DNA from 3 places in the Virgibacillus carmonensis genome. Region 3 is predicted to be linked to each of the others. Evidence: riboswitches for the same ligand, from Rfam matches in the RefSeq annotation. Region 3 holds a riboswitch; each other region holds the start of a gene.
What was found. Region 3 has a riboswitch for S-adenosylmethionine ahead of ssuE (NADPH-dependent FMN reductase). Riboswitches for the same ligand answer to the same signal wherever they lie in the genome.

Region 1 (5,434 bases), on a different contig from region 3:
ATTCTTCTTTATCTAGAATAGGGTCTGTTGCAAATGATCCTTGCTGTTTATATCGTTCAATCGATGACGCAAGAATATCTAACTCTGTTTCTTTAAAATATGGCTGTATAACTTTCGCTATTTCTTCAGCACTGTTTTCGGCTACCCATGTCTGTGCTTTATAAACAGCTTCAGTGAATTTTTTAATCTCCTCATCGTTTTCATTCAGGTAGCTTTGTTTCGCCATGAAAACGGTGTAAGGTACGTGCCCTGACTCTTCACCGAAAGAAGCGACAATATGTCCCTTTCCTTCTTTTTCAAAAATACTTGCTGTTGGCTCAAATAATTGAACGTACTCAGCGTCGCCAGAGACAAATGCTCCAGGTATATTTGCAAAATCGATGTTTTGCAACAAGTTAAGATCTTGATGGGGATCAATATCGTTTTGCTTAAGCACAAATTCCCCAACCATTTGAGGCATTCCACCTTTACGTTGCCCTAGGAATGTACTATCTTTTAGATCTTCCCATTTAAAATCTGGATGGGGTTCTTTTGCAACTAAAAAAGTTCCATCTGTTTGCGTTAATTGTGCGAAGTTTATGGCATAATCATTTGCATTCTGTCCATACACGTAAATGGACGTTTCAGAACCGACAAGTGCAATATCTGCACCATCAGAAAGAAGTGCAGTCATTGTTTTGTCACCACCCCAAGTTGTTTGGAGTTCAACTTCCAATCCTTCTTCCTCAAAAAAGCCTTTCTCAAGAGCAACATATTGAGGAGCATAAAAAAGAGAGCGTGTTACTTCAGCTAATTTAATAGAGGACTTTTCATTTGAATTACATGCTGTCAGAAGAACAATTGTTAACCCAATAAGCAATGTAAAGGTTATTTTTTTCATAAGCTCAGGTCCTTTCTTTCGAATAGAATAGTGTCTAAATAGTTTATGAAATCCATGTAAATGTGTGATTGCCTATACTAGGAAAAAGTGTGGTTTGTAGAATGGGACAGACAGAATACTAGCGATTATAGTTCTTTACTGTCCAAGTGCTAGACAGTTTTAGAACACAAAAAAACCGGCCTTTGTGTAAAGACCGGTTTTTTTGTGAGTATTAACCTCTATATAATGGACCAGCGTTACTAATTTCATCACTGGCTTGTGTGAATTTCTTAAAGTTTTCATGGAACTTCACTGCAAGCTTTTTCGCTTCTGTATCGTAAGCTTCTTTATCTTCCCACGTTTTCTTTGGAACTAAAACTTCATCAGGAACTCCTGGGACATGCATAGGGGTTTCCAATCCAAAGATATCATTCTTTGTTGTTTCGACCGTGTTTAGTTCACCTTCAAGTGCTGCATGAATCATAGCGCGAGTATAAGAAAGCTTCATGCGATTTCCGACGCCGTATGATCCACCGGTCCAACCAGTGTTTACTAAGAAAACATTTGAGTTAAATTGATCTATTTTCTCACCTAACATTTTTGCATAGGTTGATGGTGCAAGTGGCAAGAATGGTGAACCAAAACATGCAGAAAATGTTGCTTGTGGTTCTGTAACTCCACGTTCTGTTCCGGCTAACTTGCTTGTATATCCACTTAAGAAGTGATACATTGCTTGCTCTTTTGTTAATTTACTGATCGGTGGTAACGTTCCAGATGCATCAGCTGTTAAAAAGATGATGGTATTTGGGTGACCAGCAACGCTAGGTGTTACAATATTATCAATATTTTCTAATGGATATGCTGCGCGGGTATTTTCAGTTAACGATGTATCATCATAATCTGGAATACGTGTATTTTCATCAAATCTAACATTTTCTAACACTGAACCAAATCGGATAGCATCAAAGATCTGTGGTTCTTTTTCTTGTGACAGGTTAATACACTTTGCATAACAGCCACCCTCAATATTGAATACACCGTTTGGACTCCAGCCATGCTCATCATCACCAATCAAACGACGATATGGATCAGCTGAAAGTGTTGTTTTACCTGTTCCAGACAGGCCAAAGAATAAAGCAACGTCTCCTTCTTGCCCTACATTTGCAGAGCAGTGCATGGATAACACTTCACGTTGTGGTAAAAGGTAATTCATAACAGAGAAAATGGATTTCTTAATTTCTCCAGCGTACTCAGTTCCACCAATTAGAATAATGCGTTTTTTAAAGGAAACAAGAATAAACGTTTCTGAATTCGTTCCGTCAACTGCGGGATCCGCCTTGTACGTAGGTGCAGAAACAATAGTAAATCCTGGGTCATGTGATTGTAATTCTTCATCATCTGGTGTAATGAACAATTGTCTAGCGAATAGGTTATGCCATGCATATTCATTGATGACTTGAATTGGTAAACGGTATTTTTTGTCAGCACCTGCAAAACCTCTAAATTGGAATAATTCATTTTTTTCTTTTAAATAATTCATTACTTTTGTATATAGGTTTTCAAATGACTTTTCGTCAATTGGTTGGTTCACTGATCCCCATTCAATAAAGTTTTCACACGTTTCATCGCGAACGATAAATTTATCATCAGGGGAACGGCCGGTATACTTACCGGTAGTTGCTTGAATGGCACCGGATGACATTAATGTACCTTCATTTCGATCCAGTATTCTTTCAACTAAACGAGACACAGATAAGTTTTTTTGTACCTTCTTATGGGAAATTAATTCTTCTAGTAATGATGATTGTTCCACCGATTTCATGTATGATACCTACCTTTTTGGATGGATTTTGTTTTTAAAAAATAAGTTTTATTTATATATGTTTGTAAATCTGTTTATTAGTATAACACATTTATAAAATTAATCCATACTAATCTATTATTTTATATGCAAACGCATAAGAAAAATTTCGTATTAAGTTAAAAAAAGTTGACATCATTAATTGATTTCGGTACGATTAATCTCGAACGGATACTCTCTTATTCAGAGTTGGCGGAGGGACAGACCCTATGAAACCCAGCAACCATCACTTTTGTGAAAAGGTGCTAACCTGATGCAAGGATCACTCCTTGAACAATAAGAGGAAATGGCCACAACACCTTTCCTCATGAATACAGGAAGGGCTTTTTTTGTTTTAGGAATTTAAATATACTGAACCTTGGTTACAGTAATTATAATAGTAGCCATATCCAGCTACAGCGCTTAGCGGCTAGTGGACTTCATCTTCACTTCATCACAGCAAAAGATTCATTTTTGACTTTCCCCATTACGGGCGATAAGTCAAGTTCATCTAATCTTGCACAGGTCAATCAGTCCATACGCCACTGACCAAGCGCTTCCGCTTTTGTTTTCATACTGGAAAGACAGAGATCCGTAACTCATTATAAGGGGAGGATTTAGCCATATGGCTGCAAATCGTCGTTTATTCACATCTGAATCTGTTACTGAAGGGCATCCTGATAAAATATGTGACCAGATATCAGATTCCATTTTAGATGAAATTTTAAAAAAAGATCCACTTGCACGTGTTGCGTGTGAAACAACTGTAACAACCGGGTTAGTATTAGTTTCTGGTGAAATTTCTACCAATACGTATGTAGATATTCCAGCAATCGTGAGACAAACGATTAAGGATATTGGCTACACCCGTGCAAAATATGGTTTTGATGCTGATACCTGTGCTGTTCTAACTGCAATTGATGAGCAGTCAGCTGATATTGCAGGAGGGGTAAACACTGCACTTGAAGCACGTCAAGGTAAAATGACTGATGATGAAATCGCTGCAATCGGTGCTGGGGATCAAGGATTAATGTTTGGCTACGCTTGTGATGAGACGAAGGAATTGATGCCTCTTGCCATTTCGTTAGCGCACAAACTAGCGAAAAGACTAGCAGATGTTCGGAAAGATAAGACGCTGGATTATCTGCGTCCAGATGGTAAAACACAGGTAACTGTGGAGTATGATGAAAATGATAATCCTGTAAAAGTAGATACTATTGTTATTTCAACCCAACATCATCAAGATATCACTACCGAACAAATTGAAAAAGATTTAATTGAACATGTAATTCGTCCTGTTGTACCAGAGCAACTATTAGATGAAACAACAAAATACTTTATTAATCCTACAGGTCGATTCGTAATTGGTGGACCACAAGGTGATGCGGGACTTACTGGCCGTAAAATTATCGTTGACACGTATGGTGGATATGCTCGCCATGGTGGAGGAGCATTTAGTGGGAAAGATTCTACGAAAGTGGATCGCTCGGCGGCATATGCGGCGAGATATGTAGCAAAAAACATTGTAGCTGCTGATCTAGCTAAAACGTGTGAAGTACAATTAGCGTATGCAATTGGGGTAGCGGAACCAGTATCTATTGCTATCAATACATTTGGAACTGGAAAAGTAAATGAAGAGGACTTGGTTCAAGCAGTAAGGAAGTTATTTGATCTAAGACCAGCAGGCATAATACGGATGCTTGATTTACAAAAGCCTATCTTCCGAAGTACATCAGCGTATGGACATTTTGGTCGAACAGATATCTTATTCCCTTGGGAAAAGACAGATAAAGTAGAGGAATTAAAAGCTCTTACAACTAAATAGTAAACATAAACGTCACGACTTTCCAATTTTGGTGTCGTGACGTTTTATTTTTACCTTTTACAAATCTGATTCCTCTTGTACAAATCTATTTCGCATTTCAGGAGAAGGGATCATACACCTATCCTTTTTTCCAAACCATTTATATCTGTTCTTAGCAAGCACTCCATAAAAAAAGTCTCTTATGGGTTTTGGAATAATAATAAAGAAGTAAGCCATTTTCCAAGTTCCTTTTAACTTCCTGCATACTTGAAGTGCAGCTGTTGACTTATAATAACATTTACGATTATCTACTAGTATGAAACTATCAATATCATTTGGGATGTGCTGTTTCTCTACAATCATTTTACCAACCTTACTTTGTAACGAGGCAAATTTATAATGACCTTTTGGATCTCTTTTGATAATAAATTGAACGCTCCAGTTACATAAGTTGCACTCTCCATCAAATAATATAATTTTATTCATCCAAATCTCACCTCTGAGTTACTAGCGCTTTTTATTTTACAAAGATGTATTATGTTTATAATATTGTCCTTTTTCCACATACGTTTTTCTAACGCGTTCCATTTCTTGATAGTCTTCATCTGTAAGCGTGCGTACTACCTTTGCTGGTCTACCTAATGCTAGTGTGCGAGGCGGAATTTTTTTGCCTGGTGGCACAAGACTACCTGCCCCTAGGAATGCATGTTCACCAATTTCAGCCCCATCTAAAATAAGCGACCCCATTCCGATTAGTGCATTATTACGTATGATTCCCGAATGGAGTGTGACCTGATGCCCGATTGTCACGTCGTCTTCTACAATAACAGGATTGTCTGGGCTTTGGTGAACCATTGATAAATCCTGTATACTTACTCTTTTTCCGATTCTAGTTGGCGCTACATCGCCCCGAATCACCGTTTTAAACCAA
Region 2 (5,434 bases), on a different contig from region 3:
CCAATGTCGTGCCCATTCATCGCTCGTAATAAGTAACTATAGCTGTTGGGGTCAAATCGTTGAACTAATTTCTGCCCCTGATAATTCAAATAAGATGACACTTCATATTTGGAATTTACCTTTTCCCGGTTGAATCTGTCTGTAAATAAAGAAGAACTTCGATAGGTCACCATGCCAATCATTCGTGCTATTTCCAATCCTTTAACAGGATCCTGTTTGATCGCGGATAATGCAATATGGTTAAAAGCAATTCCGTAATCAGAGAAGAAAGGGGTCGCTGCTAGAACAATTAGTTTCTCCATTATTGTCGGATAGAGAATACCCCATTCTAGCACTTGCATTCCACCAAGAGACCCACCGATAACCGCTATTAGGTTGTTGATTTCTAACTCCCTCAATGCCTGGTATTGTGCATGCACCATATCACGAATTGTAATGGAAGGAAAAGTTGTTCGATAAACTTCATCTGTTCCGGGATTAAGGGAACCGGGTCCTGTTGAGCCATCACAACCGCCGAGTACATTAAATGTGATTACTTGAAACTTTTCTGTATTAATGTACTTTTGCTTACCAATTAACCCATGCCACCATCCTGGTGATTCGGTTGTACCGACTGTAATATGATTTCCTGTTAGAGCATGACATACTAATATGACCGGTGCATCAATTGGCCCAACACGCTCATATTGTAATGTTACGTCATCGATTACTTCACCAGAAATTAGAGGGAGTGGGCCAATGGATATATTTTCTGTTGTTGAAAAGGTTTTCTGAAATATTTCCATATGACCCCTCCTTCGTTTAAACTTCAACAGGTATATTTAATGGGCTATTTCCCCTTATACGGATTGTTTCATGAAAAGGGTTTTTACCAGAAATAACGGTAATTCCAGCTGCCTCAGCGTTTTCTAATGCTTGATCGGAAACTGCCGGCTCTTCAGCCCAAACTATTTTCACCTGTTTATTAATGAGTTGTTCAATTGTTGTTGGTAAAACCTTTCCATTAAACCAAACTGCATCAATGTCAAACGGAATATCTGCTAGTTGTTTGTAGGAACTTTCCTGTTCTGATTCAGTAATTGGTACAATATAAAAGCCCAATTGCTGTAGTTGCTCTGCACTTCTATTTAGATGGCTCGAAGGATCACCAGAATCAAAAAATGCAATTACTTTCTTACTTACAGCACCCTGATCTCTTTTAAAAGGTGAGCCGACCAACCATTTTACAGTGTCTTCTGTTGTTAGAGGAATCGTTAGGTCTTCATTTGTTGCTTTTGCAATAGCTTGATCTAAATCGGTTAAAATATCTTCTGTTGATTCAATACCAATTGAAAGTCGAATTAATTCTTCAGAAACGCCACTTTTTTCCAAGTCTTCCGCACTTAGTTGTTGGTGTGTTGTTGAAGCTGGGTGAATAATGAGTGATTTCGCATCTCCAACATTTGCCACGTGTGACCAAAGTGTAACGTTGTCGATCAATTTTGTACCTGCTGCGCGACCACCCTTAATCCCAAACGTTATGATAGAGCCATAACCATTTTTAAAGTATTTCTTTGCCAATTCATAAGATGGATGTTCTTTTAGTCCAGGATAGTTAACCCATTCAACTGCTGGATGGTTTTGCAAAAAGTCGGCGACTTCTTTGGCATTTTTGTTATGTCTTTCAATCCGTAAATGCAATGTTTCCAAACCTTGTAAAAGTAAAAACGCATTGTGTGGACTCAAACATGCCCCGATATCGCGCAATAGCTGCACCCGTAATTTTGTTGCAAATGCTGCTGGGCCGATATCCACGTAGCGAATTCCGTGGTAACTTTCATCGGCTTCAATAAATCCAGGGAATTTTTCATTATCAAAGTTAAAACGGCCGCCATCCACAACAATCCCGCCAATCGCGGTACCGTGACCTCCAATCCATTTTGTAGCAGAATGGACGACTATATCAGCTCCCCAAGTTAGTGGCTTGGTGATATAGGGCGTTGCAAATGTGTTATCAATAATAAGTGGAATGTTGTGACTGTGAGCAATCGCTGCAATTTCCTCAACATCGAATACATGTAAGCTAGGATTGGTGATAATTTCTCCAAAAACAGCTTTCGTTTTATCTGTTATTGCTTCTTCGATCTCACCAGGATTAGTGGCATTGACAAACTTAACGTTAATTCCATATCGAGGTAACGTATTAGCAAACAGGTTGTAAGTTCCACCATATAAATTACTATCGGCAATGATTTCATCACCTGCACCAGCAATATTTAAAATTGCGAGTGTTATTGCTGCCATTCCAGATGAAGTCGCTACTGCAGCAACACCATCCTCAAGTAATGCAACACGTTGTTCGAAAACATCAACGGTAGGGTTGCCAATCCGTGAATAAATGTTCCCAGGCTCCTTTAATCCGAATAAGTCTTGTGCATGTTCCGTATCGCGAAATGAATAGGAAGTTGTTTGGTAAATAGGTACAGCCCGAGATCCTGTTGCTGGATCAGGCTCTTGACCACCATGCAGTAGTACAGTTTCTGGATTGTGAAGATTGAAATTTGACATTAATAATTCCTCCTTTTGTAGTTGGCCTATTATTAATGGTCTGGTAGGTTAGAAAGGAGGGAAAACAAAAATCCCCCTTCCTAAGAAGAGGGCGTTTATGTAACGACGATCCTCCCCTTATCTTCCAGATCATAAATGACCTGTAGGATTTAGCACCTTTCAAGGCTAGAAATCTAGCTTGATGGTTGCCGGGCATCACAGGGCCTATTCCCTCCGCCACTCTTGATAAGAGTTATTTAAATTTAATGACAATTATATATCTAAAAATGTTCATCCGTCAACAGTTATTTGAAAAAATATTTAAATTTAGTTTAAGTTTAATTTGAAAGCAATCTAGATTATCGATAAACTGGAGCAAATAAGTCTGATAAGAGGTGTTCCAATATGCGAATGTTTTTAGTAATGTCTTGTCTGTTTTTCCTATTAGTTGGATGTTCTGAAAAACATAAAGTGAAAACCCCGACTCCTAATGAACAACGCAAGGTGGTTGCTCAAAATCTAGACGAACCCTGGGAAATACAACTTGCAAATGGTACGTTTTATATCAGTGAGCGAACTGGGGCAATTGTAACTGTAAAAAATGGAGAGCAATCGAAGAAAACCGTTAGCTTTGAAAAGAATATATCAAATCAGCCTGAAGCTGGTTTATTAGGCATTGCTATGCCAGCGAATTTTACAAAAACAAAAGAGGCTTTTGCTTATTATTCATACCAAGAAAATGGGGAATATTATCAACGTGTCATTAAAATGAAAGAAGCTTCGAACAATTGGAAGGAGATAGAAGTATTGCTAGATAAGATTCCAGGTGGGAAATTTCATCAAGGTGGCAGAATCGCGATTGGACCAGATGACAAGGTATATATTACAACTGGTGATGCCACTGTAGAAAGTAATGCTCAAGTCCTGGACAGCCTGTCTGGTAAAATTTTGCGAATGAACTTAGATGGATCTATTCCGAAAGATAATCCGTTTGAAAATTCCTATGTATATACGTATGGTCATCGTAATCCACAAGGACTTGCCTGGGATGAAGAAGGGGCGTTGTATGCAATGGAACATGGATCAAATGCTCATGATGAAATTAACCGAATTCAAAAAGGTAATAATTATGGATGGCCAATAATTCGTGGTGATCAATCAAGGGAAGGGATGATTGAGCCAGTTGTTCATTCAGGAGAATCAACATGGGCTCCCTCAGGTATGGCATATATAGATGGGGAATTTTATTTCGCTTCTTTACGCGGAGAAGGTGTACGTGAATTTGATCCTTTCAGTAATGAAGTGAAACTATTAATAGATAATCTGGGTCGTGTCCGTGACGTACTGGCTACAGAAAAAGGGTTGTATGTTATAACAAATAACACGGACGGACGTGGCGACCCTGCTGAAAATGATGACCGTTTAATCTTTATACAGCAATGAACATAGAAGAGGCTGTTCACTAGCAGTCTCTTTTTGCATTTAATAATAATTGATTTTGCCATTCTAAGATAAATCCCCTAATCCAAAAATTATTGTAAGCAGTAGTGAATGTTTTCAAAATAAATGGTTAAATTAAACAGTTGAATGTAAGCCCTTGCATTACATGTATATACAAGTTATACTATTTCAGTAAACATGTATATACAAGTTTAAAAGAGAAATAGAAATGAGGGAGCACTTACTATGAGTAACAATGAAATCATATATGCACCGCTTAGTGGTGAAATTAAGCAGCTTAATGCTGTTCCAGACCCAACATTTTCTGAAAAGATGATGGGTGATGGATTAGCAATAGAACCAAGTGACGGAAAAGTTGTAGCACCATTTGATGGTAAAGTTGTACAGATATTCCCAACTAAACATGCGGTAGGTCTTGAAAGCAAATCAGGTATTGAGGTTTTAATTCACATCGGTTTGGAAACGGTTTCTCTTGATGGAGAAGGTTTCGAAGCGCATGTAAAACAAGGCGATCAGGTTAAAACTGGAGACCCACTCGTAACTTTTGATTTAAATTTTATTAGAGAAAAAGCGAAAAGCACAATAACACCAGTAATTATGACAAATGGTGAAGCGCTTGAAATGCTTGATAAGACTGAGGACAATGTGGTGGAAGCAGGTAAATCAGTATTATTTCACACCGCACTGAAACGTAAAACCAAGAGCATCAAGGAAACTGGCTATGCAAAGGAAGCGCAGGATATTGTAGCTTCACTTGGTGGGGAAGATAACATAAATGTGGCAACACATTGCGTCACTCGTCTTCGTTTCGCATTAGTTGACCAGGATAAAGTAGATAATGAGGCATTAGAAAATCTTGATATTGTTAAAGGATCTTTCTTGTCAAGTGGTCAGTTCCAGGTCGTAATTGGTCAGGGTACAGTTGATAAGGTATATGCAGCAATACTTAAAGAAACAGGTATAGAGGAAGCAAGTAAAGATGAAGTGAAAGCAGCCAGTGCACAAAAACAAAACCCACTCCAACGTGGAATTAAAACGTTAGCGGATATATTCATTCCTATTCTTCCGGCTATCGTAACGGCTGGTTTATTACTTGGTATCAATAATATTTTAGTAGGAAAGGGAATATTTAGTGAGACACAGTCACTAATTGAAATGTACCCTGAATGGGCTGGTATTGCGAGCATGATTAATATTATCGCAAATACAGCATTCACATTCCTGCCAGCGTTGATTGGTTGGGCAGCAGTGAAGCGATTTGGTGGAAGTCCAATCCTAGGTATTGTACTCGGATTAATCATGGTACACCCCGATTTGTTAAACGCTTATGCATATGGTGACGCATTGAAAGCGGGAACTATTCCTACATGGAACTTATTCGGATTCGAAATTGATAAAATTGGTTACCAAGGTCAAGTTCTTCCAGTATTATTTGCTTCCTACGTAT
Region 3 (5,434 bases):
TGTTTCGGGATGGGGTGTGATGTAACAAAAGAAAAAGATCTTATGACTGCTATTGATACGACAGTTGAACGATACGGTAGAATCGATGTACTTATTAACAATGCAGGATTACAGCACGTAGCTTCGATTGATGATTTTTCAACGGAAAAGTTCGAGTTTATTACAAAAGTGATGCTAGTGGGTCCATTCATGGCAACAAAACATGTATTTCCAATTATGAAAAAGCAAGGGTTTGGTCGAATCATTAATATGTCATCTATTAATGGCCTAATTGGGTTTGCCGGAAAAGCGGCTTATAACAGCTCCAAACATGGTGTAATTGGATTAACAAAAGTGGCTGCATTAGAAGGGGCGGAAGATGGGATTACGGTTAACGCTATTTGCCCAGGTTATGTGGATACTCCTCTCGTTCGAAATCAGCTGGAGGATTTAGCCAAAAATCGTAACATTTCGTTAGAAAAAGTGCTTGAGGAAGTAATTTATCCATTGGTTCCGCAAAAGCGCTTATTGTCAGTTCAGGAAATTGCGGATTATACGATGTTCCTAGCTAGTGATAAGGCAGGGGGAGTGACAGGGCAAGCAGTGGTCATCGACGGAGGATACACAGCCCAATAATCACCGTTTTCTACGAGAATAATAGTAAGCATTCATATTTTCATTTTAATCATGGAGGGATTTTATGTTTGGAATAATACTTGGTCTTATTGTATTAATGGCACTGGCCTACCTAGGATGGTCGATAATATGGGTAGCACCTATTGCTGCAGGGGTAGTTGCACTAACAGGGGGACTTGATTTACTAGATGCATATAAAGACACCTATATGAGTGGATTTGTATCGTTTGCAAAAGATTGGTTTCCTGTTTTCATGCTTGGTGCAGTTTTTGGAAAATTAATGGAAGACACTGGAATGGCAAAATCAGTTGCTGTTGCATTAACAAAAATCATCGGTACCAAGAGAGCAATTTTGGGTGTATTAGTTTCTGCAGCCGTGTTAACCTACGGCGGAGTAAGTTTATTCGTAGTGGTATTTGCCGTTTATCCACTTTCATTATCATTGTTTCGTGAGGCCAATATAAGTAGAAAATTAATACCAGCAACAGTTGCACTAGGTGCGTTCACCTTCACAATGACAGCAATACCTGGGACACCACAAATTCAAAATTTAATTCCCATGGAGTATTTTAATACAACTGCAACAGCAGCTCCTATTATGGGAATAATCGCTGGATTAATCATGGCGGTGGGTGGATATTTGTATCTCCGGTGGCGTGAGAAAAGATTGACAGCAAACGGAGAAACGTACACAGAGCCAAAGGATAATAAAATTATTGATGTTGAAGGAAAAACACCTTCCTTTCTACTATCTTTGTTACCACTTCTAGCGGTACTTATTACGTTGAATGTATTTAAGTGGGATATTGTGACCTCTCTGATTTCGGGAATTGTGTTAATTATGCTACTAAACCTGCACAAATTTAAAGGCTTTGTAAAAGCTATTAATAGTGGAGCAGTTGGTTCAGTTACAGCAATTATTAATACAAGTGCCGCTGTAGGATTCGGTACTGTTGTCAAAGCTGTACCTGGATTTGATAAGCTTACGGAAGTCTTACTCGGAGTGAAAGGTAATCCTTTAATTTCTGAAGCGATTGCTGTCAATGTGCTAGCTGGTGCAACTGGCTCGGCTTCAGGCGGTTTAGGGATAGCATTGGAAGCTCTTGGGGATAAGTATTATAAAATTGCCCAAAATACTGGAATCGATCCAGAACATCTTCACCGGGTTGCTTCCCTATCATCTGGTGGATTAGATGCACTTCCGCATAATGGAGCGGTGCTAACACTGTTTGCGATAACTGGTATGACACATAAAGATAGTTATAAAGATATATTTGTTGTTGCTGTATTAATTCCAGTAATTTCAGTGGTAGTAGTTATTTTATTAGCTGCTTTAGGAGTTTTTTAATAAATTTTGGAAATATTAAATTCCTACTTGATTTATCGGATTAATTGCAATACACTATATATTAATTAAATATTCTTATCAAGAGAAGCCGAGGGAATGGCCCTGTGAAGCTTCAGCAACCTCTGACAAATGTCAGAAAGGTGCTAATTCCTTGGGAGATAAGAGCGGATATTCTAAAAGTATCAAGTTAAAGCCCTCTTTTCTCATTAAAAGAAAAGGGGGCTTTTTTACTGTACTCTGCTTATGCTTGTCGTGTCTTTCCAGGCACCCTGAGCTTTTCTTAATTGGGAATAAAACAGGCCAGTTGCCTCCGCTTTTTTATTTATAAATAGAAAGGATGATCGTTGTGAGTGAAATTGTAATTATATCGGGAAGTCCTTCTGAATTTTCACGGTCAGATCAAGTACTGAAATATTTAGGAACGTTACTTAAAAAGGAACACTTTTCCGTGACTCATATTTCTGTAAAAGATGTGCCATATGAAGATTTATTTCTCGGGAAATATGACAGCCCAGCAATTAAAGATATCGCTACATTAATCCAAGACGCTAAAGGTGTTATTGTTGGATCTCCAGTATATAAAGGCGCTTATTCAGGAGTACTAAAAACATTACTCGATGTCTTGCCGCAGGATGTACTACAACATACGCCAGTACTTCCACTAATGACGGGTGGAAGTATGTCCCATCTGCTGGCAATTGAGTATACATTGAAGCCTGTATTAGCAACATTAAAGGGGCACAATTTAAAAGGACTTTATCTACTTGACAGTCAAATTGATAAACAGAAAGAAACCCCCATTATCGATGACGGTGTTTTAGAACGCACGAAAAAGCAACTCTATTATTTTACTGACCTAGTAAACAGTCAAAGTGTGGTAGTTCCATCAGTCTGATAGCTAAAGATAATCAAGGAGGAGTTACTAATATATGACAAAAAAGAGAATTTACTTGAATGCATTTGATATGAACTGTGCTGGTCATCAATCGCCTGGTTTATGGACTCATCCGGATGATGAATCACACCGTTATAAGGATAGCGAGTACTGGATAGAACTTGCCAAACTTTTGGAAAAAGGCCGTTTTGATGCTGTATTTATTGCAGACGTGTTAGGTATGTATGATGTATATGATGGATCACGGGATGCAGCTGTTCGCCAAGGGGCGCAGTCTCCGGTCAATGACCCGTTATTAGTTGTTCCGTTAATGTCCGCAGTAACGAAACATCTCGGGTTTGGCGTTACAGCTTCTGTCACGCATGAACATCCATATCCATTTGCCCGCCGGATGACGACGCTTGACCATTTAACAAATGGACGAGTGGGGTGGAATATTGTTACTTCTTATTTAAAAAGCGCGTCAGTAAACATCGGACTTAATGATCAATTAAAACATGATGAACGTTATGATTTAGCGGCTGAATATTTGGATGTCTGCTACAAGCTTTGGGAAGAAAGCTGGGAAGACGGTGCTGTTCAGTTAGATAAAGAAAAGGGGATTTATACCGACCCAGACAAAGTTCATGATATAAAACATGAAGGAACGTATTTTAAAGTTCCTGGCGCCCATCTGAGCGAACCATCAACTCAACGGACACCTGTTATTTATCAGGCAGGAGCATCCACGAAAGGGCGTGCATTTGCAGCGAAAAATGCGGAATGTGTTTTTATTGGTGCTCCAACAGTTGCTACTGCTAAAGATACCGTTACACGATTACGGGCTGATATCGAAAAAGCGGGAAGGTCACGAGATGAAGTGAAAATTCTTACAATGTTTGTACCAATCGTTGGCAGAACCGAAGAAGAAGCCAAAGCAAAGTATAATGATTATAAGAAACATATTAGCACGGAGGGCGCGCTCGCTCTATTTGGAGGCTGGACTGGTGTCGACTTATCCGGCTATACCCAAGATCAGGTTATAAGTTATATAGAAAATGACTCGATCCGATCAGCACTTGAAAATTTCACTAATATTTTTCCTGATAAACCATCGACTGTAAAGGATATTATAAACGCTATAGGTATTGGCGGCATGGGGGCTTCATCCGTCGGAACACCTGAACAAATTGCCGATACAATGGAAGAATGGGTAAATGAAGGCGGAGTTGATGGATTCAATATTGCGTATGCCATTACACCCGACACATTTAAGGATTTCATCGAACTTGTTGTACCAATTTTACAGGAAAGGGGCGTGGTTCGAAAAGAATATGAGGGAAGTTCTCTCAGGGATAATCTGTTTGGACGTGGAAATCAATTGCCAGAACATCATCCTGGCAAACAGACGAATGGTTTGGTTGTGAGATAAGGTTTATAAAAAGTGACAGCTTTATAAGTGACCAGTTTAACCGATTATCTATTGTGTTATCAATTTATGGCGCGCCATAATTTACAGCGGTAGCAATGCCTGTTATGGCGTGTGTATTGAATTTTTGTAAAAATAAACTTCCAATTTACTGAAACCCCTGTAACCTTGAGAAAAACTTTTTCACAAACGCATAAAATATCTTTTCAGAAGGTGCTAGATTTTTTTCTTTCTGTTTAATAACTCCTACAGTCCTTCTAACTTCGGGAATTTTAATGGGAATTTTAACGGTCATCCTTGGTGTTGACTCATGAAATGTACTCTCTGGTAAGAGTGTTACGCCAATTCCAGCGGACACAAGACCTTTAATAGCGTCTAAATCTTCTCCCTCAGATGAAACTTTTGGTACGAATCCCACCTGTTTACATGCATCTATGATTACTTTTTCCAGTACATAACCTTTAGGAAAGCTAACAAATTCATCGTTTTTCAAGTCAGTAAGATAGAGGCTTTCCCTTCCAGCCAAAGGATGATTTAGTGGCAGTAAAGCTAAAACATTTTCTGTAAATAATATATGGCTATCGATTTCTGGGTCATCCTTAGGGACAGGGCCAAGAAAAGCCACATCGATTTCGTCCTTTTTTACGGAATCAATCAAAAATTTATAAGAACCCTGCCGTAAATGAAACGCAACATTTGGGTATTCATCCTTAAAAGCAGAGATGACACTTGGCAGTAGGTGACTTGATAAACTTGATGGAAAGCCAATTTTAATTGTCCCGCGTTCAGGGTCTAAGTATTCATCGATTTGTTTTTTGGCGTTATCTATCGCCTTCATCGCAATCTTCGTATGCGTATAAAACGTCTTTCCTATTTGAGATAGTTTGATATTCCTGCCTTCACGGTCAAATAAGGTGACTCCAAGCTCTCCCTCTAAATTAGCGATTTGCCTGCTTACTGCCGATTGGGCAACATGTAAGTTTATTGCTGCTTCGGACATGTGTTCCCGCTCTGCGACTTCCATAAAATAGCGTAGTTGACGTAGTTCCATTTCCTATCCCCCCATTCATATCAAAAACAGATTGTTTTAATCTAAATTATATATTGTTTAGATTAATTTGAAAACCTATAATTGAAATAAGACCATAAACGGAATGAGAACGGGGGT

Region 1: it holds a riboswitch for S-adenosylmethionine, as region 3 does, so the genes downstream of both, metK (methionine adenosyltransferase) here and ssuE (NADPH-dependent FMN reductase) in region 3, are expected to answer to the same signal.
Region 2: it holds a riboswitch for S-adenosylmethionine, as region 3 does, so the genes downstream of both, AC3G7N_RS10030 (PLP-dependent aspartate aminotransferase family protein) here and ssuE (NADPH-dependent FMN reductase) in region 3, are expected to answer to the same signal.

The regions. Positions count from the first base shown of each region.
Region 1 is NZ_JBYQFJ010000047.1:8,660-14,093, reverse strand. Features, by position in the region: gene AC3G7N_RS19515 (ABC transporter substrate-binding protein) at 1-880, opposite strand, end outside; gene pckA (phosphoenolpyruvate carboxykinase (ATP)) at 1,092-2,681, opposite strand; SAM riboswitch class I at 2,897-3,003, shown strand; gene metK (methionine adenosyltransferase) at 3,325-4,524, shown strand; gene AC3G7N_RS19500 (thiol-disulfide oxidoreductase DCC family protein) at 4,582-4,989, opposite strand; gene AC3G7N_RS19495 (gamma carbonic anhydrase) at 5,026-5,434, opposite strand, start outside.
Region 2 is NZ_JBYQFJ010000010.1:53,560-58,993, reverse strand. Features, by position in the region: gene metX (homoserine O-acetyltransferase MetX) at 1-785, opposite strand, end outside; gene AC3G7N_RS10030 (PLP-dependent aspartate aminotransferase family protein) at 802-2,547, opposite strand; SAM riboswitch class I at 2,662-2,779, opposite strand; gene AC3G7N_RS10025 (PQQ-dependent sugar dehydrogenase) at 2,932-3,969, shown strand; gene treP (PTS system trehalose-specific EIIBC component) at 4,213-5,434, shown strand, end outside.
Region 3 is NZ_JBYQFJ010000026.1:23,815-29,248, forward strand. Features, by position in the region: gene AC3G7N_RS16335 (3-hydroxybutyrate dehydrogenase) at 1-615, shown strand, start outside; gene AC3G7N_RS16340 (GntP family permease) at 680-1,963, shown strand; SAM riboswitch class I at 2,036-2,128, shown strand; gene ssuE (NADPH-dependent FMN reductase) at 2,310-2,858, shown strand; gene AC3G7N_RS16350 (LLM class flavin-dependent oxidoreductase) at 2,893-4,269, shown strand; gene gltC (glutamate biosynthesis transcriptional regulator GltC) at 4,415-5,317, opposite strand.